Mucilaginibacter paludis DSM 18603: one gene and its partner. The main gene of each other region encodes a partner of the protein of the gene in region 2 in a complex. Links are inferred from orthologs where the notes say so. Each region holds a gene or a part of one and is shown on either strand. Other genes may lie near its edges.

Region 1 (10,094 bases), 2.6 Mb from region 2 along the record:
AAACAGGGAGGTTGATTTTATGGGAGGATTTGGCAATAACTTCAGCTATAAACGTTTCAGCCTCTATATCTTCTGCCAGTTCTCGAGGCAAAATGCCCCAAATTATCTCTCCGAAGCGTATACTTTCAATTCTTTAGCGTTGACGGCGAATAAACCTACAGCAGTGCTGAATAACTACTGGAAAAACCCTGGCGATAACGTGCCGCTTCAGCGATTGGCGAGCAGCTTCTTCTCACCGGCATTCACATCTGGCTTGGATTTCGATCAATCCAGCGGAGTGTATAGCACTGATACTTATCTGCGGATGAAAACAGTAGCGTTATCTTATGCTTTGCCCGATGCTTTATTGACGAAAGTTCATATTCGTGGTGCCAGTGTTTATTTAAATGCACAGAACTTGCTCACGCTCACTAACTATAAGGTAGGTGATCCTGAAGAACCCGGTAATTATACCTTAGTCCCTATACAGCGCATTATCGCCTTTGGTTTAAACCTCCATTTTTAAGTAATCATCATCATGAAAATATTATCTTTTAATACAAATATAAAACTGGCAGGTAGTTTGTTAATTGCAGCCCTCACTTTGGTTTCCTGCAAAAAGTTAATTGAAATACCAGCAAATCCGCCTTCTGCAATTACGCAGGCCGAGCAGTTTGCAGACAGCGCCACCACCATGTCTGCCGTAGCGGGAGTTTATACTTATAACAGTCAGGGACCAGGTTTTGGTTATAGTGATGCAAACCTCACGTTAACTACAGGACTATCTTCCGACGAGCTGTCTTATACCGGTAACACAGATCAGCAGCAATTTTACAGTTATACCTTGGCCCCGGTAAACGTTGAGGTCGCCTCGTTATGGGCATCACCTTATAAAGGATTATACCAGGCCAATGATGTACTGAACGGGATAAGCGGCAATAAGAATTTATCTGCTTCATTCATTAAACAAATTTCCGCGGAAATGAAGGTTGTTCGGGCACTTTATTATTTCAACATGGTCAATTTATTTGGTGGTGTGCCTTTGGTTACCTCAACTGATTATAATACAACAGCATATTTACCCAGGGCTGCCGCTTCCGCAATCTATAGCCAGGTCATCGCCGACCTAAACTATGCCACTAAGAATTTACCGGCAAGTTACCCTTCGGCAGGCAGGGCACGTCCTAACTTATATACCGCTCAAACGCTTTTAGCCAAGGTTAATCTATACCAGGGTAACTGGCAGGCGGCCTATAATGAAGCCGATTCCGTAATTAACTCCGGTATCTACGTGTTAACGAATAATTTAAATAACGTATTTTTAGACGGCAGTACCGAGGCAATTTGGCAAATTCCGGCTGTGCAATCCTTCTTTGCTACAACGGAAGGGCACCTTTTTGTGCCGGGTAGCGGCGTTACACCAACTTATTTGGTAACCCCATTGATGTTAAATGCTTTCGACCCGGGAGATCAACGGCTTCAGGACTGGGTAGGAACAACAGTAATCAACAAACAAAACTTATATTATCCTTTCAAATATAAAAATGTACTGGCAAGCAGCACAACAGTAGAGGGTTATATGGTATTCAGGTTAGCCGAAGTATACCTGATCCATGCCGAAGCAGCTGCACACCTCGGTAATTTGAGTGTGGCTTTAGCGGATATTAATAGGATACGAAAAAGGGCCGGATTACCGAACAGCACAACTGGCGCAACATCGCAAACTGCTGTAATGGCCGCCGTTATGCATGAAAGGCAAACCGAAATGTGTTTTGAATGGGGAAGCCGATGGTTTGATTTAAAAAGAACCGGAAACGCGGGAACTGTACTTACTGCCGAAAAAAGTGGCTGGCAGCCTAATGCAGCCCTATATCCAATACCTCAAGGACAACGTCAATTAAATAGCCTGCTTACACAAAACCCGGGTTATAATTAATAATCATGGTTAGGAATCAAGGAAGGATGTTTGTGATATCCTTCCTTGATCTTTTAATATTCTCCTCTATAATTTCCTTAAAATAAAACAACCTACAAATGAAAAGAATAATATTATGGGCTTTAGCGTTTATCCCGGTAACGGTGTTGGCTCAAAACAACGGTTTTTCCTTAAATATAAATGTTACTAAATATAATACACCTGCCAGGGCTTATTTTTCTTATCCTTTGGATGGCAAACTCATAGTCGATTCAGCAATAATTAACAACGGGATTGTGAAATTTCAAGGGACAGTCGCGGAGCCTACAATGGCGTCATTGGTTATAGATCCTCATGGCGTTGGGCACCATAAATTAAACCCGGCCAATACAGATAATTTTAACTTTTTTATTGAAAGAGGAAACATCAGTGTTATCGCAAAAGATTCTGTCAAATACGCAACTGTAACCGGATCAAAAGTTACGGATGAATATTCCGATTATAAAAAGCTTGTGGCGACCGAATGGAAAATACAGAATGATATAGTGTTAACTTTCAGCAATGCATCACCTGAAAAAAGAAGGGATACTACATTCATGAATGATTTGAAATCTAAATATGAAAGAGTAACTATAAGCGTTGAAGCCGCCGATGAAAAATTCATCAAAGCTAACCCTAACTCCTATGTAAGTGTATACCTAATGAACGCCGTAATTGGTGGCATAGTGGATTTAAATAAAGTGGAACCATTATTTAAAGGGTTATCGCCTGCTATGCAAAATACATTGGCAGGGAAGAAAATTGCTAATATGATTGAATCTTCACACATAACAGCCATAGGTGCCATGGCACCCGTATTTACTCAAAATGATACAGCCGGCAAACCTGTTAGTTTAACTGATTTTAGAGGAAAATATGTATTGGTTGACTTTTGGGCCAGTTGGTGCGCTCCATGCCGTGCGGAAAATCCTAATTATGTAAAAGCATATCAGCACTTCAAGGATAAGGGTTTCACGATGTTAGGCATTTCATTAGATCGCGCGGGTGCAAAGGATGCCTGGCTGGCGGCCATAAAAAAGGATGGATTAGAATGGACACAGCTATCAGACCTGCAATTTTGGAATAATGATGTAGCTAAATTATATGGCGTAAAAGCTATCCCTCAAAATTTCCTGATTGACCCTCGTGGTAAAATAATAGCCACAAACCTAAGGGGAGATGACCTGGACAAAAAATTAGAAGAAATATTTTCTAAATAACTGCCAATCATTTGTTTTCTGTTGTTGAGTAAATACTCACATAGGCAAAGTATCGATATCAAAAGCGCCTTACCGATTTCGGTAAGACGCTTCACTTTAACTTACTTAAATGAATGTTTAAATTCGAGTATTATACCTCCCTGCGGCGTTCCTTCCTCTGTCGGAAATAGTTCATTTTTGAAGATGAACCCACATTGCAGCCACTTTTTCAGCATGGTTTTATCCATTGGGATATTCTCCAATAGCCATTCGTGGCTGATGTGATCAAAACAACCTTTAATATCTCCTTCCATAACCCATTTTGGAGAGCGAATGCCCTTGCCAAGGAGTGTGGCATTGTGTAATAGCATCCATTTTGCAGCGTTCTCTTCTGAAATCATAAGAGTGCTTATCTGCCTTTTGTTTCCGCTATTCTTTGGCACCGTTTTCGCAATAACACTCTTTGAGGTAGGTAATATCTTTCTGGCTTTGGCTGATATTGACCAGGAAAAACTTGGCGTCCACCTTACTTAGTTTGGCGACGTTATTGTCAATGGCGGGTCTTACTTCATCGGAAAGAATATATTAGTACGTTCGTGGTAAACCAGTATTCCGGTTGTTTATTGAGGTCAGTACGGTTCTCGTTGTCCAGAAAATGCACCAGGCCGCTGCTGCCGCCCTTATTATTCAAACTCGCACACGCAATGCTGGCAAATCCCGTTTATCCTTGATATTGGAACTCATAATCTCTCCATTATATTCGATATAAGTTTACCTAAGTGCATTTAAGTGTAAATAAGCGCAATAATTTCGCCCCACTTTTTAGCATAAGGTACAAACCCCTCTTTGAGGTACAATTCAGGTACAAAAATAGGCAAAATGGCACAAAAAAACCAAATATATTAGCAAATATAAATTTGCTTAATTTGTTGATTTTTAGCATTTTAAGTGAAAAAAGTTTGTGAAAATTTGGCTAATTATTTACCGATACAGAACTTCGAAAATATATTATCCAACAAATCGTCCGTCGTCACGCTGCCGGTAATCTCACCCAGGTAATGCAGGGCCTGCTTAATATCCATCGCCAAAAAATCGGAGGTGATGGGGTTATCTATTCCGTTGAGCACTCTTACCAAAGCTTGTTCGGTTTTTTGCAGGGCCTCCAGGTGGCGTATGTTGGTTACCAGGGTTTCGTTGCCGGTCAGTTTACCTTGTACGGCACTGTTATAGATCACTTGCTTCAGTTGGTCGATGTGTTGTTTTTCGCGGGCCGATACCGTAATGAGTTCCACTTCGGCAGGTAAATTAAAACCGGCAGCAAGTTTGCCATCGCTTAGCAGATCTATTTTGTTGGCTACGGCTACTACCGGGACACCGGGATGAAGCAGGTTTTCCAAATCCAGCGCTACATCGGCGCCGGTCATGGCTTCGGCATCAAAAACGTACAGCAACAGGGCCGACTGGCTTATCTTTTCAAGTGTTTTTTGTACGCCTATGGCTTCAATGGTATCGGTGGCTTCGCGCAGGCCTGCCGTATCAACCAGCCGGAAATTAATGCCATTAATGTTGAGTATTTCTTCTATGGTATCGCGCGTGGTACCGGCAATATGGCTTACAATGGCTCGGTCTTCATTAAGCAAGGCATTGAGCAGGGTTGATTTACCGGCATTTGGCCTGCCCGCTATAACCGTGTTTACGCCGTGTTTAATGGCATTACCCAGCTCGAACGACTGGATAAGCTGGTTTATCATTTTACTGATATCAACTACCAGTTGTTTTAACTGACCGCGATTGGCAAACTCAACATCTTCTTCCGAAAAATCGAGTTCGAGTTCTATCAGCGATGCGAAGGTAACCAATTGATCACGCAGCTGCTTCAACTGATTGCTGTAACCGCCACGTAATTGCTGCATAGCCACCTGCTGCGATGCTTTGGAGTTGGAAGCGATCAGGTCGGCTACGGCTTCGGCCTGGCTCAGGTCAAGCTGTCCGTTTATAAAAGCCCTCAGTGTAAATTCGCCGGGTTTAGCACCGCGCGCGCCTTGCCTTATAAACAACTTGATAATAGACTCGATGATATATGCCGAACCGTGGCACGAGATCTCGACCACGTTTTCGCGGGTGTACGATTTTGGGGCGATAAAAACAGACGCCAGCACTTCGTCCAACACCACTTCGCCATCCACTATGTTACCAAAGTGTATGGTGTGTGATGCCTGTTGGGTTAAATCCTTACCTTTAAAAACACTGTTGGCTATCGCGATAGCGTCGGGCCCCGACAGGCGAATAATGCCGATTGCCCCCGTTCCGTTTGGAGTAGCAAGGGCTACAATGGTTTCTTCTTTTGTTGAGGCAGGTTTATTAAGATCTGGAATTTGTGACATTGGCACAAATCTCGCAATTTTGAAGGGATGTTCCTATAGTAAGCGCGGGGCCTTCGGTCAGCAGTCTGTAGAATTACACTCATGTACGAAGCTTTGTTCGATAGTCCCGCAAGGTTTGAGGTGTAGCTGCAATTACAATACGTAGTAGAGTTTACCCCATATCCATCATTAATTTATCGACATTTACCGGAGAATCAGTTAATTCAGACTGGTGATCGTAATTGATCAGCGGCCTTAGTTTGGCTTCGCCAGTAAGTGGGTACGCATATTCTGTTGGTGCGGCGGCCCGCGCTTTGGGCATATCACCCGTTTGGGCAAAACTGTAACCCAATCTTTTGTTTTCTTCCTCTATAAAGGCAAACAGATCGCCCAGTGATGAATAGACAGACTGTAGAAACTTGTAATTGGTAGAGGTAAGGCATTTACCCACATCGGCCGGACCTTTGTCGGGCTCACTAAAATTCAGTTTGGTAATTACCCCGTTAACAAGCTCAACCTCAAACTTCCCTTCGCCATGCCAGCTCAGGTTATTTTTTATCTCTCTAAAATGATCCATATTTTTACTATTAAATTTCAGCACATCTGTAAAACACACATTACTAACACAATAACTACTTTTACTTACGCTACTTATACTTTGCAAGACGTATGCCAAAGCGCCCGGTTGTTGATAAACTTAGTAGGTTTTATTAAAAAGCTATAATAAAGTATTCAAAATTCATTAAACGCATTTTGGAGGTATAAGCAATTGCCAAATATGCATGATACAGTGTAGTTTAACTGAGTAAAAAAGCAGTCACTCGTTTTTAAAAAGGTCCAGCTGTCCACCGTTACCCTGGCCAATATCCCATTGCGCCTGGCTATCCTGCTAATGCCTCTCCCCCAAAAAAAGAATATTACTTGTATTATTTAAAAATATGACAGTTGTCATTTGCAGGCTTATGAATAGTTGCATTATTTGCTTTATTAAAAGCAAGCATGGTGCTTGTTTCAAATTTGATTTGATGATAATGAAAAACGATATTTTACTACCTCAACTGATGCATCCACGCAACCAGATAGCCTTGGTAATGGGGCGCATTTACCGCAGGGGTTTAACCACTACTTCTGGTGGTAATATTTCCATAATGGATGATAATGGAGATATCTGGATCTCCCCTTCGGCAGTTGATAAGGGAAAGCTGCAACCATCAGATATCGTTTGCATTAAAAAAGACGGTACCATTATAGGATGCCACAAACCATCATCCGAATTCCCGTTCCATAAAGCCATTTACGAGATCCGCCCGGATATACGCGCCATCATACACGCCCATCCCCCTGCATTGGTATCGTTCAGCATTGTAAGGGCCACGCCTAACACCAAAATTATTACCCAGGCCAGCCGGGTTTGCGGACCTGTAGGCTATGCCGAATATGAGTTGCCGGGCAGCGAGGCTTTGGGCGCTAAAATAGCGCAGGAGTTTACCAAAGGCTATAAAGCCGTAATTATGGAAAACCATGGCACAGTGGTTGGCGGCTGTAACCTGGCTGATACTTTTGAACGTTTTGAAACACTGGAATTTTGTGCGCGCACCCTGCTTTACGGCAAAACCATAGGTACACCGCAATACCTAACCGATAAACAAATTAACGCTTTTGAAGCACAAATACCTGCGCCGCTGCCAGAAATGAAAACAGTTAGCCATCCATCCGACGAAAGGGAGAAACGATTGGAAATTTGCGACATTGTTCAGCGTGCTTGTACACAAGGTTTAATGATCAGTTCGTACGGTACAGTATCTACCCGCTGGAGAGGCAATGATTTTTTAATTACCCCTACTGATGTACCGCGCTGGGATTTAACCGTTGATGATATCGTACAGATTAAAGATAACCAACGCGAGCCGGGTAAATTCCCCAGCCGTACTACTTACCTGCACCAGCAGATTTATAACAAACACCCCGAAATCAATTCCATCATCCTTACCCAATCGCCTTATCTGATGGCTTATGCAGTTACCGGCGAAACTTTTAATGTACGTACCATACCCGAAAGCTGGATTTTTTTACAAGATGTTAGCACACTCGACTTTGGTTTGCACTTTAAAGACCAGGATAAGATCGCTGGCATCATTCATAAACATAATCCCGCAGTTATTATTAAAAACTCGTGTGTGTTGGTTGCCGGTGATAAGCTGCTACAAACATTTGATTACCTCGAAGTTGCAGAGTTTAGCGCAAAATCATTAGTGCTGTGCGCTTCTATAGGTACCCTGGTTCCAATCAATAACGAACAGGTGGAAGAGCTACGCCACGCATTTGTGAAGGAGTAATTAATATATTGGTTTATGTTGGATTGAGGTTGGATCGGGCACGGTTCAGCCTCTTTTTTTGGCTCTATAACGTTTTGTATGGGTAAATAAAAAATGGCACCATGACGAATAGTGCGGGTAAAAATAGTTTTGGTTTGTCCGCTGGAATTCCGAGCCGTAATTTGTAATAAAAGCCCATTTGCTTTGTTGCTTTTCTGATTAAAAACAAACCAGCAAACTACAGGTTATAATGTCGTCTTGGTAAATTGGCAATTATCAAGGCGTCTATTATTGCATTAATAATCAGTATTCTTAATTTATAGCATCGGCACGCTCAATCGCCGCGTGAAGGGCTCCGTTCTTTTTGTCTTGACACAAAAAGAACCAAAAACCGACCGGAGGGAGCTCATGAACACCTTAAAAAAACAAACAAAAGGTGAATAACGTCAAGACTGCCCGATCCTTCCACCCGCAAGGCCAGCTCCCGGCCCGGCGTACAGTCGGGCTTTTGCGCACTTTGCCCGTACTCCGGAAAGATCACGGTGGTTCAAAACGTCGTTGTTATTTTTTTCGGCTGGCCGAACCTGTTACTCATAAAGACATAAAACAATGACAATCAATAGGATCTTTTTAATAAAATCTTAACAGTAGTGAAATTTCACGAAAAATATCATTAGCAAAATCTTGGTTTAGCATATCGCTTACAAAGCGAATTTTTAGTACCCATACAAAACGTCGTAGAGCCCAATTATTCGATTTTTGTTATTTTCCGGCAACGCGGTATCTAAAACTTTTCTTCTATGCCCAAGCCAAACAGCGCGAAATCGTACTTTACCGGGTCAACAGGGTCAAATTCACGAAGTTTCTGAGTCAATTCAACAGCGGTTTGCCAGTCGGTTTGCTTGCGGGTAATTAATTGGAGTTTTCGGGCTACCCTATCCACATGTAAATCGCAGGGCATAATCAGGTCGGCAGGTTTGATGTGGTTCCAGATGCCGAAATCAACGCCGCAATCGTCTTTACGAACCATCCAACGCAAAAACATGTTCAAGCGCTTGCAGGTTGACTTTTGCTCGGGCGAGGAAACGTGTTTTTTTGTACGATGCGGATAATCTGGAAGCGAAAAAAAGTAACGGCGAAAATGATTGAGCGAAGAGGCCCCCCGGCCCCCTAAAGGGGGAGTAAGTATACCAGGCAATACGTCCTTCGTCCCCTTCCTTATTTGCTCTCCCTTCAGGGGGCTGGGGGGCATAAATGCCGTTTCCAATGAAGCAGACCGCTCATAATGATACCGGAAGAAACTAATAAAATATAATGTATCGATATCATTAAAGGTGCGATGCTTAAAATGAAGGAGCTTTTTAAGGTCGGGCTCCCGGTGGTTCATGATGAAATCATAAGGAGCGCCGTCCATCAGGCTGATGAGTTCTTTACATTTATTGATGATGGTTACCCGCTGCCCCCAAGCCAGTGTAGCCGCCCAAAAACCCATGATTTCGATATCCTGCTTTTTGGTAAACAAATGCGGGATGGACACCGGATCGTTAGCGATAAACTCCGGGCGGTTATATTGGGCAACTTTACTGTCAAGAAAAACTTTAATACCTTCAATCATAATTATGGCCTTACAGTTAATAAAGCAGTTCTGAATCAGAATTGATCAGGCCTATGGCTTCCTTAAACGTGGTTGTCACAAAATCGTTTTCCCCATTCTGAAATGATAAATAGCTTCTATAAACTCCTGACTTGTCTTTTTTAAAACCCAGACAGAATACACAAATGCTATAATCGCAAAAACTTATAAATCCATCGCCATTTAAACCATCAAACTCTTTAACGATCCTATCTAAAGACCATATAGAAAAAAGGTTGCTACGCCACTCATAGTCAACAAATCCATTTATAGTTAAATATAACTGTTTAAAATCATCGGGGAATTTATACTTAATATGATTCTCTGCTTTTTCAATATCAATTATAGAGGCACCTGGATTCAAATCAAGGTGTTCCTCTTTCCATTGTACAACCGCATTCTGAATCCAGGCTTCCACCCTATCCCAATGCTTGTTTCAAATCATCCAAAAGGTCTTCAACATCCTCCACACCTACACTTAAGCGCAACAAGCTATCTACCACACCCGCTTTTTCGCGCAATTCCTTTGGGATTGAGCCGTGCGTCATGCTTACAGGGTGGTTGATCAGCGATTCTACACCGCCCAATGATTCGGCCAGTGTGAATACCTTGAACGATCCGGCCAGTTTATAGGTATCTTCCAGCGTGGCT
Region 2 (10,143 bases):
CACCCCATGTACCCGGTATGTTGAACTAAACAAATTTTTCTGGCTTCCTATTAAAAATATGGCTACAAACAGGATCAATATTCCGATGGCTGTGAATATCCCTATTTTTAGTTTCTGTCCGGTAGTGGTTTTCATGTTATTTATTTAAAAAATGATCTTACAAATTCTGACTCTGATTTTTCAAGTTCCTGGTACGTTCCCTCAGCAACATATTCCCCATCCTGCAACACCAGGATACGGTCGGCGGTTATTTGGGCGCATTCCATATCGTGAGTAATAATAATGGATGAAGTTTTATACTTTTTCTGCATCTGCAGTATCAACTCGCTTATTTCGCGCGAAGTAATAGGGTCAAGCCCTGTAGTAGGTTCATCATAAAGCATTATCTCTGGTTTTACTATCAAGGTGCGTGCCAGTCCAATCCGTTTACGCATACCGCCTGATAAATCAGAAGGCATTTTATCTATCGCGTCGGCTAATCCTACAGATTCCAGCACATCATTAACCCCCTGGTCTAATTCGGCCTGGTCATGCTGTTTTAGTACCCTAATTAATGGAAACTCCAAATTATCGCGCACACTCATAGAATCATACAATGCGCCGCTCTGAAAAAGGAAGCCCACTTTGGTACGAAGTTCCTTTAACTGAACCGAATCCATTTCTGAAACCTCATCTCCAAACACCTTGCACTCACCCTCGTCCTGGGTTAATAAACCTACAATACATTTGATAGTAACTGATTTACCCGAACCGGAACGACCTAATACAACCAGGTTCTCACCCCGTTTTAAAGTGAGGTTGATGTTCTTTAATATTTCTTTTGAGCCGAATCCCTTTTTTAGATTCTTAATTTCGATAACCAACTCATCACCGTTGCCGACAGATTTTTCATCTGCAGATTTTACTATTTTTTCAGGCTGTTCTTTTATTTTTTCGTCTTTTTCCATTGCTTAATAAAAAAATAATTGGGTGATCTGAACGGCAATAACATCTAAAAAGAAGATCCATAAGGAAGCGCTTACAACGGCCGAATTAGCGGCAATACCCACACTTTCGGTACCTCTGTTGGAGTTAAAGCCTTTATAACAACCTATAAACCCTACCGCAAACCCAAAAAACACGGTTTTAATTACTGCGGGCAATAAATCGCTAAAATCAACAGAGCTAACACACTTATTAAAATACAGTTGCCAACTGGTATGATCGGCAAAATGCACGGCTAAAAATCCGCCAAAAAGGCCAAGGACATCGCCCATCAGGGTTAATATCGGTATCATAATGGTAGTGGCCAATATCCGGGTAACTACCAGGTATTGCATTGGGTTTGCTCCCGAAACTTCCATAGCATCAATTTGCTCTGTCACCTTCATACTCCCCAGTTCGGCACCAATGCCTGATGATATCTTACCTGCGCAAATAATAGCTGTGATAACCGGACCTATCTCGCGTATAATGGACACACATACCATGAAGGGCAACATGCTGCTCGCTCCAAATTTAACCAGTGTAGGGCGCGATTGAAGGGTTAAAACAACCCCCATGATGAATGACGTAATACCAACCAGGGTGATTGACCTGTAACCTATTTCATAACATTGGCGAACAAATTCAGACCATTCGAAACCGCCTGTAAAAAGATTCCTGAAAAAACCGGTAAAAAAGGTGGCCTGCTCACCCACTTCTTCCATCAACTTCTTCCATCCTGTTAATTCTTGTTCTGCCATGTGTTTAATCAATTTATTATCCTTACAACAAATTTAATGCGTATTGTTTGCGCAAACCTCCGATTTCCAATTATATAAGGGATCGTCTTTATTAGCAGGCGGCTATCCGGCCAGTCATCAAGAAGATAGATTAGCTATAATTCAGGTGAGCTTGCGGTTATAAACATCTTACATTTATAATTGTTTGGTAACCTGATAACTTAGTTTTATACGAAGTATGTCATTGGCATTACACGTCAACCATTTAAGTATCATCGGTCAATTTAAAAATCCGTACTTTTGCAAAAATTTTGTTAATAATGTTGAAAAAGGCAGTTATTGTTGGAGCAAGTGGACTAATTGGCGGGGAACTGCTGAATATTCTATTGCAAAATACTGACTACCAAGAAGTTATATCCATATCACGAAAAGAATTACCTATCAATCATACTAAATTGGTACAGTTAGTGATCAGCTTTGATGAACTTGATAAGTGGTCGGCATCCATCAACGGACATGTTTTATTTTGTTGCTTAGGCACAACAGCCAAAAAAACACCCGATTTAATCGAATACCGCAAAATAGATCATGATCACCCGGTTAAACTTGCTCAGTTGGCACACCTTAACGGCATTAAACAATATCATTTAGTTTCGGCTCTTGGAGCAAACGCCAACTCAGCTGGCTTTTACCTTAAAACAAAGGGAGAAACTGAACGCGATATTGAAAAAATACCATTTAAAACCGTTCAAATTTATCAACCTTCATTATTAACCGGCAATCGTCAGGAAAAAAGATTAATGGAACGCATTGCCATAGCAGCAATGAAAGTAATTGATCCGTTATTAATTGGCGGATTATCGAAATACAGAAGCATCCCTGCAATTACGGTTGCCAGGGCCATGTTTAAACAATCATTAAAAAACGAGGTGGGCATATTTATCCATCCTTCAGATAAAATAAAACAATTAGCGTGAGTACGTATATTTCAGCAGAAAATCTTGGCCATTCATTTAATGATACCTGGCTATTTCGTCAATTAACGTTTGGTATTAACCGCGGCCGAAGGGTTGCCCTGGTAGGTGTAAACGGTGCAGGTAAATCAACCCTGTTAAAATTATTAGCCGGAAAGTTTTTACCAGTAGAGGGCAAAGTAGTTAGAAGCAAAGAGCTCAAGCTGGGCTACCTGGAGCAGGATCCTCAATTTGTAAAGGGAGCTACCATCAGCGATTTTATATTTCAATCAGATAACATCCAACAACAATTAATCAGGCAATATGAAGAGTTGTTAGAGAATGATCCTGAAAACTACAAAGCTATAGAAAAGGTAACTGAGGAAATTAGCAACCTGGAGGCATGGGAGTATGAGCACAAAATTAAAACTATTTTGGGTCGGCTGGATATCCATCACCTGGAACAAAAAATAGAAACCCTTTCTGGCGGACAAAAGAAGAGGTTAGCATTAGCACAATTATTGATTGCAGATCCGGAGATATATGTTTTAGATGAGCCAACCAACCATTTAGATATCGACACGATAGAATGGTTAGAAAGTTTATTAACAGAAAGAAATAAAACCATTTTGCTGGTTACTCACGACCGGTACTTCTTAGATAATATCTGCAACGAGATCATCGAGATTGACCGTGGTAAGATTAACAACTATTCGGGCAGTTATTTATATTATCTCGAAAAAAAGGCCGACCGTGAGGCAGCCGAAACAGCACAGTTTGCAAAAAACTCTAACTTATTACGCAAAGAATTAGATTGGATGCGCAGGCAACCACAAGCCCGCGGTACCAAATCAAAAGCACGTATTGATGCCTTTTACGACCTGGAAGAAAAAACCAAAGATGGAGGGCCTAAAGAAAAGGTACAGTTAAGCCTAAAATCGGCAAGGCAGGGTAATAAGATTATGGAGATTGAACATTTAAGCAAAGGCTTTGATGGACGAATCCTTATTGATGATTTTAGCTATACTTTTAAGAAAGGCGACCGTATAGGCTTAGCGGGTAAAAACGGAACAGGCAAATCAACCTATCTTAACATTATTACCGGATCATTACAACCCGACAAGGGCAAGGTAGATAAAGGTGAAACAACAGTAATGGGTTATTTCCATCAGAGCGGTATTACATTTAAAGATAACGAACGCGTGATTGACGTAGTTAAAAACGTTGCCGAATTTATCACGATGGCTGATGGCAAAACGATAACTGCTTCAAATCTGCTTACCCAATTCCTCTTCCCTCCTGCCAAGCAGTACGGTTTTATATCGAACCTGAGCGGTGGCGAAAAGAAAAGGCTGCAATTAATGCATATCCTGATGATGAATCCGAACTTTTTGATTCTGGATGAGCCCACCAATGATTTGGATATAGATACCTTAAACGTATTAGAAGAATTTTTAATAGGTTATGCCGGTGTATTGGTATTAGTTACCCACGATAGGTATTTATTGGACAAGTTAACCGATCAGCTTTTTATATTAGAAGGCAATGGTAAAGTCCGGATATACAATGGCAACTACTCTTCCTATCGCATTGAACAGGAAGAAATAAAAGCTGATGCCAAAAAAGCCTCAAAAGCAATAGCAGCACAGCCCGCCGTAGCGCAAAGCCCTGCACCTAAGAAGAGCAAACTGGGTTTTAAAGAACAAAAAGAGCTTCAGGACCTTGAAAAAGATATAGCTCATTTAGAACAAGAAATCAAATCATTTACCGTTCAATTAAATTCAGGAATAACCAGTCACGAAGAACTGGCTTATCTGGCTGATAAGATACAAGATATGAATGATTCATTAAATGAAAAAACCTTTCGTTGGCTTGAATTAACAGAACTAAACGAAGCATGAAGTTATCAGATATTATAGCATCTGTAGGCGTAATTATATTACTAATAGCTTTCTTTCTTAATCTCAACCAAAAGATAAAGTCGGATAGCAAGTTATACATTTGGTGTAATATCATAGGTGCCGGAATGAACTGTTATGCCTCTTATATGATTAGCTTCTACCCTTTTTTTGTATTGGAAGCCATATGGACTGGTGTAGCTATATTCTCGTTATTTAAGAATGTTCCACGTGGAACATCGAATGATTAATTGTAAACTAATTTAAATGTTCCACGTGGAACATTCCATAAACAATGTTTAAAAAGTATAATGTAATTGTAGTGGGTGCCGGACATGCCGGGTGCGAGGCAGCAGCAGCAGCAGCTAACCTTGGCTCATCGGTATTGCTCATTACCATGAATATGGGTACCATTGCACAGATGAGCTGCAACCCGGCTATGGGTGGCGTAGCCAAGGGACAAATAGTGCGCGAAATAGATGCGTTGGGCGGATACTCGGGTATTATATCGGATAAAACAAGCATCCAATTCAGGATGCTCAACTTATCAAAGGGACCGGCGATGTGGAGCCCAAGAACTCAAAACGATAGAATGCGCTTTGCAGAAGAATGGAGGTTAGCCTTAGAAAGAACACCCAATGTAGACTTTTGGCAAGATACAGTTACTTCGTTATTGATAAAGGGCAATACAGTTTCGGGTGTTAAAACATCCTTAGGGGTTGAGATAGAATCGGACGCGGTGGTGTTAACTAACGGTACATTTTTAAATGGAGTGATCCATATTGGCGAAAAGAAATTTGGCGGAGGCCGCACCGGCGAGAAAGCTGCCACCGGTTTAACAGAACAATTGGTTACTTTAGGCTTTGAAGCGGGACGTATGAAAACCGGAACTCCACCACGCGTTGACGGAAGATCGTTAAACTATACGTTGATGGAAGAGCAGTGGGGCGATGAAAAACGCGGTCGTTTCTCGTATACCGATGTGAAGCTGATGGAAGAGCAGCGTTGTTGCTGGATTACTTATACCAACAACAAAGTACACGAAACTCTGAAGGAAGGGTTTGAAAAATCGCCGATGTTTACCGGCAGAATCAAAGGTTTAGGCCCAAGATACTGCCCATCTATTGAGGATAAAATCAACCGTTTTGCAGAGCGCGACAGGCATCAGATTTTTGTTGAACCAGAAGGTGCGCATACTGTTGAGATATACGTTAATGGTTTTTCAACCTCTTTACCCGAAGATGTACAATACAAAGCTTTAATACAAATTCCAGGATTTGAAAATGTACGCATGTTTAGACCCGGTTATGCCATCGAGTACGACTACTTCCCTCCTATCCAGCTCGGCTTAACTTTAGAAACGAAACTCATTTCAAACTTGTTTTTCGCAGGTCAGATTAACGGTACAACAGGTTACGAAGAAGCAGCATCACAGGGATTAATTGCTGGTATCAACGCTCACCAAAAAGTACACGATAAACATGAACTGATTATGAAAAGATCAGAATCATACATTGGTGTATTGATAGATGATTTGGTAACTAAAGGTACCGAGGAACCTTACCGTATGTTTACATCAAGGGCAGAGCATCGCTTACTATTAAGACAGGACAACGCCGATATACGTTTAAGCCCTATTGGTTTTAACTTAGGTTTAATCAGTCAGGAAAGATTAGATAAGGTAAATCAAAAAATCACCAACTCTGATGTAATCGTCAACTTTGTTAAAAATAAATCCATCGATGCCTCGGATGTAAATTCGTTATTGGAAGAATTAGGTACCAGTCCGCTAAATCAAAATGTAAAAATGGTAAGTTTGATAGGCAGGCCGCAAGTAGGATTTAACGATTTAAGAAAAGTTGACCAATCGTTAAACGACCTATTGGCAAATTACGACAACGAAACTGTTGAGCAGGCAGAAATCAAAATAAAATATGAAAGTTATTTTGAGAAAGAAATGGACATTGTAAACCGGATGAAAAAAATGGAGGATAAAGAAATTAACCCCGAATTCAATTATCATCAGTTGGTATCCTTGTCAAAAGAAGCCCGCGAAAAACTGATGCGTATTAAACCACGCACGTTAGGTCAGGCTTCGCGCATTTCGGGAGTGTCGCCATCGGATATTTCGGTTTTAATGGTTCATGTGAGCAGATAAAGATGTAAATTGTTTATTTTCAATACTTTATAAAAAATTACATTAAAGCCAATATTTTTAAATTTTAATAGTACGGTTCATTAAAATACAAAAGTGTCTTATAACGCCTAAAAATGACCTTAAATAAAAAATCGCCTTTTTCAGCTCAAAATTTACTGCTATTGATACCTGTTTTGATCATTTTTGGCTGTGCAAGTATACAAAGACCAATGGGTGGCCCCCGCGATAAAACTCCGCCAAAAGTTTTAAAGTCGACACCTGTAAATCCGACACGTAATTTTGTTGCAAAAACTATCCAGATAGATTTTGACGAATATTTTAAACTTAATAATGTTTACCAGGAAATTACTGTTAGCCCGGATATGGTAAAGGCACCTGAGTACAACATCAAACAAAAAAGTTTAGTAATTAAATTAAAAGATACTTTATCAAAAAACACAACTTATGTTATCAATTTCGGTAAGGCTATTGTTGATGTAACGGAAGGAAACATTCTTAAAAATTTTACTTATGTTTTTTCAACCGGCCAACACATTGATTCGCTCAACGTTTCTGGGATGGTGAGTAATAACCAGCAAGGGAAAGAAAAGGATGTAACTGTTATGCTTATTCCGCTCAAACAGGATTCAATTTATTTCGGAAAAAAGAAGCCGGCAATTTATACCACTACAGACACAGCAGGTAATTTTAAATTAAGCAATTTGCACGACGGGGATTATAAAATTTATGCGCTGAAAGAAACCGGCCCGAATAAAATTTATGATAATGAAGAGGAACTCATTGGTTTCACCAAAAATATCATCCACTTAAAAAAAGATACAGCCAATATTCAACTGGTTCTATTTAAACAGATACCTGCCAAATTACGGCCGTTGGATAGAAAAATTGATCAGGACGGCAAATTATTATTCACCTTTAATAAAGGGATAGATAATCCTGGCGTTAAAATTTTAACACCGGCATTGGACGCTGAAAAAATAGTAGAATTTAGTAAAAAAGCCGATACTGCCACTATCTATTTAAAAACCCTGACTTTCGATTCTGTTAAGGTATCCTTTTTATCAGGGGATAAACCTTTAGACACTATTACCTTACGCAGGGGGCAAAGGGAAACCTATAAACGTAAGGTAACCCTGGATTATAATCTGAGTTCCGAAAAATTAAGACCCGGCACAGAGTTATTAATCAAAGCCAGCTATCCGATAGAAAATATAGACCCTACAAGGATTACATTAACAGAAGACTCGGTGGAAGTAAATGACTTTAATTTTCAACGTGACGTAAACGACGCCAAAAAATTTACCGTTAAATACAAATGGCGGCCTGGTAAGCAGTATAATTTGGCATTTAATGAGGGCACATTTACTACCATATATGGTGATAAAAATACCCGCCTGGTGAAACACTTTGAGCTTGAAAAACCTGAGAGTTTCGGTATGTTCACCCTTAGAATGACTGTACCGGATACCGGGCAATACGTGGTTCAATTGTTAAATTCAAACGATATAGAGCTCCGTAGTGATATCATTACCAAAAACACATCGCTGGTATACAAAAATTTTTATACAGGTAAATACCACCTTAAAGTAATTTACGATGCCAACCACAACGGAAAATGGGATACCGGTAGCATTAAAAAGTTGACGCAACCAGAAAATATCTGGATTTATAAAAAAGATATCACTTTAAGACCAAACTGGGAAGACACTATAGATATTGAAATACCAAAAGAAATCAGGCATCCTTAAACCAACTGGAGTACATAATGTAATTATTGGGTAAACGTTTAAGCATTTCGCGCTGTTCGTCGGTTATCGGTTTGATTTTCTTTGCAGGAGTTCCTGCGTATAAATAACCCGATTCGCATACGGTATTCTCCAGCACAACAGACCCTGCCCCTATAATAACAAATTCCTGAACATCGGCATGATCCATTACAATAGCACCCATGCCCACCAACACATTATTGTGCAGCCTACAGCCATGAACCAAAGCGTTATGGCCTATTGATACATTGTGGCCAATGGTTGTAGCAGCGCGCAGATAAGTAGCATGTATTACAGCGCCATCTTGTATATTGGTATTATGACCAATAGTAATGGTATTAACATCGCCACGTATCACAGCATTAAACCAAACGGAACAATTATCGCCCATAATCACATCGCCAACTATGGTTGCATTTTCGGCAATGAAACAATCATTTCCCCATGTTGGATTTTTATCGTTTACCGGTAATATAAGTGGCATTATTTTATTTAATTTTTATAATTTAGTGCATTAATTAAGCGGGAATAGCTCAGCTGGTAGAGCATCAGTTTCCCAAACTGAAGGCCGTGGGTTCGAATCCCGTTTCCCGCTCTTTAATTACATTATTTACCTCAATACAGTATCCTCTACTATTCCCTGATGTTCCGGATAATCGGTAGTAAAATGTAGTCCCCTACTCTCTTTACGCAGCATGGCCGACTTTACAACAATGTATGATACCTGGATCAGGTTACGCAATTCACACAGCTTAACAGATAATTTGGTTTTCTTATAAAAATCTTCTGTTTCTTCGTACAATAAACCTAATCGCCGCATGGCCCTTTCAAGCCGGAAATCTGAACGTACAATGCCCACATAATCATTCATCAACTTTTGCATTTCGCGTATGTTGTGGGTAACCAGGATATCCTCATTTAAAAGTTGAACGCCTTTCTCATCCCAATCGGGTATGTTATCGGGTATAACGTTGCTTTCAAATTGTTTAACGGCATCTTCATAAATACGATGGGCAAATACCAAAGCCTCTAATAACGAATTAGAAGCCAGCCTATTAGCCCCATGTAAGCCAGTTGAAGAACACTCGCCGCAGGCATACAATCTTCTGATAGAGGATCTGCCGTCATGATCAACCATTACCCCACCACACATATAATGGCAAGCCGGCGAAACCGGGATCATATCCCTGGTCATGTCGATACCAATATCCAAACATTTAGCATAAATATTAGGAAAATGAGCCAGTATATCGGCCTTATTGCGATGACGAATATCCAGGTAAACAAAATCCTCACCTGATTTTTTAATTTCATTATCAATGGCCCGGGCTACAATATCCCTTGGTGCCAATGATTTACGCGGATCATACTCCTGCATAAATTCTTCGCCGTTGCGCCTCTTCAACACACCGCCAAAACCGCGTACCGCTTCCGAAATTAAAAAAGAGGGATATTCGCCCGGGTTATACAAAGCCGTAGGATGAAATTGAATAAATTCCATATTTCTAACTTTTCCCTTAGCCCTGTAAACCATCGCTACACCATCGCCTGTAGCTATTGTAGGGTTGGTAGTTATCGAATAAATATGGCCAGCCCCACCAGAAGCCATTACTGTTACCTTAGAGAGGATTTTTTCAACAGAGTTGGTTTCAGTATTAAAGGCAT

Evidence for each region.
Region 1: the proteins of mnmG (region 2) and mnmE are in contact, whole or in part, in a solved structure (PDB 9HIP), measured with the Escherichia coli proteins. The link is inferred for Mucilaginibacter paludis DSM 18603 from one-to-one orthologs.

Annotation. Positions count from the first base shown.
Region 1 is NZ_CM001403.1:6,357,571-6,367,664, reverse strand. Bases 3,314-6,207 are described here. They hold mnmE (tRNA uridine-5-carboxymethylaminomethyl(34) synthesis GTPase MnmE), read right to left. Parts: upstream 5,517-6,207; coding sequence 4,110-5,516; downstream 3,314-4,109. Other genes in these bases: MUCPA_RS26705 (hypothetical protein), read right to left, coding at 5,668-6,072; MUCPA_RS39610 (hypothetical protein), read right to left, coding at 3,562-3,657; MUCPA_RS26720 (reverse transcriptase domain-containing protein), read right to left, coding at 3,314-3,533. In the rest of the region: MUCPA_RS26735 (SusC/RagA family TonB-linked outer membrane protein), read left to right, coding at 1-505; MUCPA_RS26730 (RagB/SusD family nutrient uptake outer membrane protein), read left to right, coding at 518-1,915; MUCPA_RS26725 (TlpA disulfide reductase family protein), read left to right, coding at 2,059-3,153; more of MUCPA_RS26720, read right to left, coding at 3,255-3,313; MUCPA_RS26700 (class II aldolase/adducin family protein), read left to right, coding at 6,527-7,831; MUCPA_RS26695 (TIGR02757 family protein), read right to left, coding at 8,595-9,425; MUCPA_RS26690 (SMI1/KNR4 family protein), read right to left, coding at 9,442-9,861; MUCPA_RS26685 (cystathionine gamma-synthase), read right to left, coding at 9,863-10,094. UniProt on the Escherichia coli protein: Exhibits a very high intrinsic GTPase hydrolysis rate. Involved in the addition of a carboxymethylaminomethyl (cmnm) group at the wobble position (U34) of certain tRNAs, forming tRNA-cmnm(5)s(2)U34.
Region 2 is NZ_CM001403.1:3,726,270-3,736,412, reverse strand. The notes cover bases 4,338-7,280. They hold mnmG (tRNA uridine-5-carboxymethylaminomethyl(34) synthesis enzyme MnmG), read left to right. Parts: upstream 4,338-4,849; coding sequence 4,850-6,712; downstream 6,713-7,280. Other genes in these bases: MUCPA_RS15875 (Ig-like domain-containing protein), read left to right, coding at 6,826-7,280; MUCPA_RS39685 (CBU_0592 family membrane protein), read left to right, coding at 4,554-4,805; MUCPA_RS15890 (ABC-F family ATP-binding cassette domain-containing protein), read left to right, coding at 4,338-4,557. Outside these bases: MUCPA_RS15910 (MlaD family protein), read right to left, coding at 1-135; MUCPA_RS15905 (ABC transporter ATP-binding protein), read right to left, coding at 141-947; MUCPA_RS15900 (MlaE family ABC transporter permease), read right to left, coding at 951-1,724; MUCPA_RS15895 (NAD-dependent epimerase/dehydratase family protein), read left to right, coding at 2,024-2,680; more of MUCPA_RS15890, read left to right, coding at 2,677-4,337; more of MUCPA_RS15875, read left to right, coding at 7,281-8,460; MUCPA_RS15870 (gamma carbonic anhydrase family protein), read right to left, coding at 8,447-8,962; nadB (L-aspartate oxidase), read right to left, coding at 9,089-10,143. UniProt on the Escherichia coli protein: NAD-binding protein involved in the addition of a carboxymethylaminomethyl (cmnm) group at the wobble position (U34) of certain tRNAs, forming tRNA-cmnm(5)s(2)U34.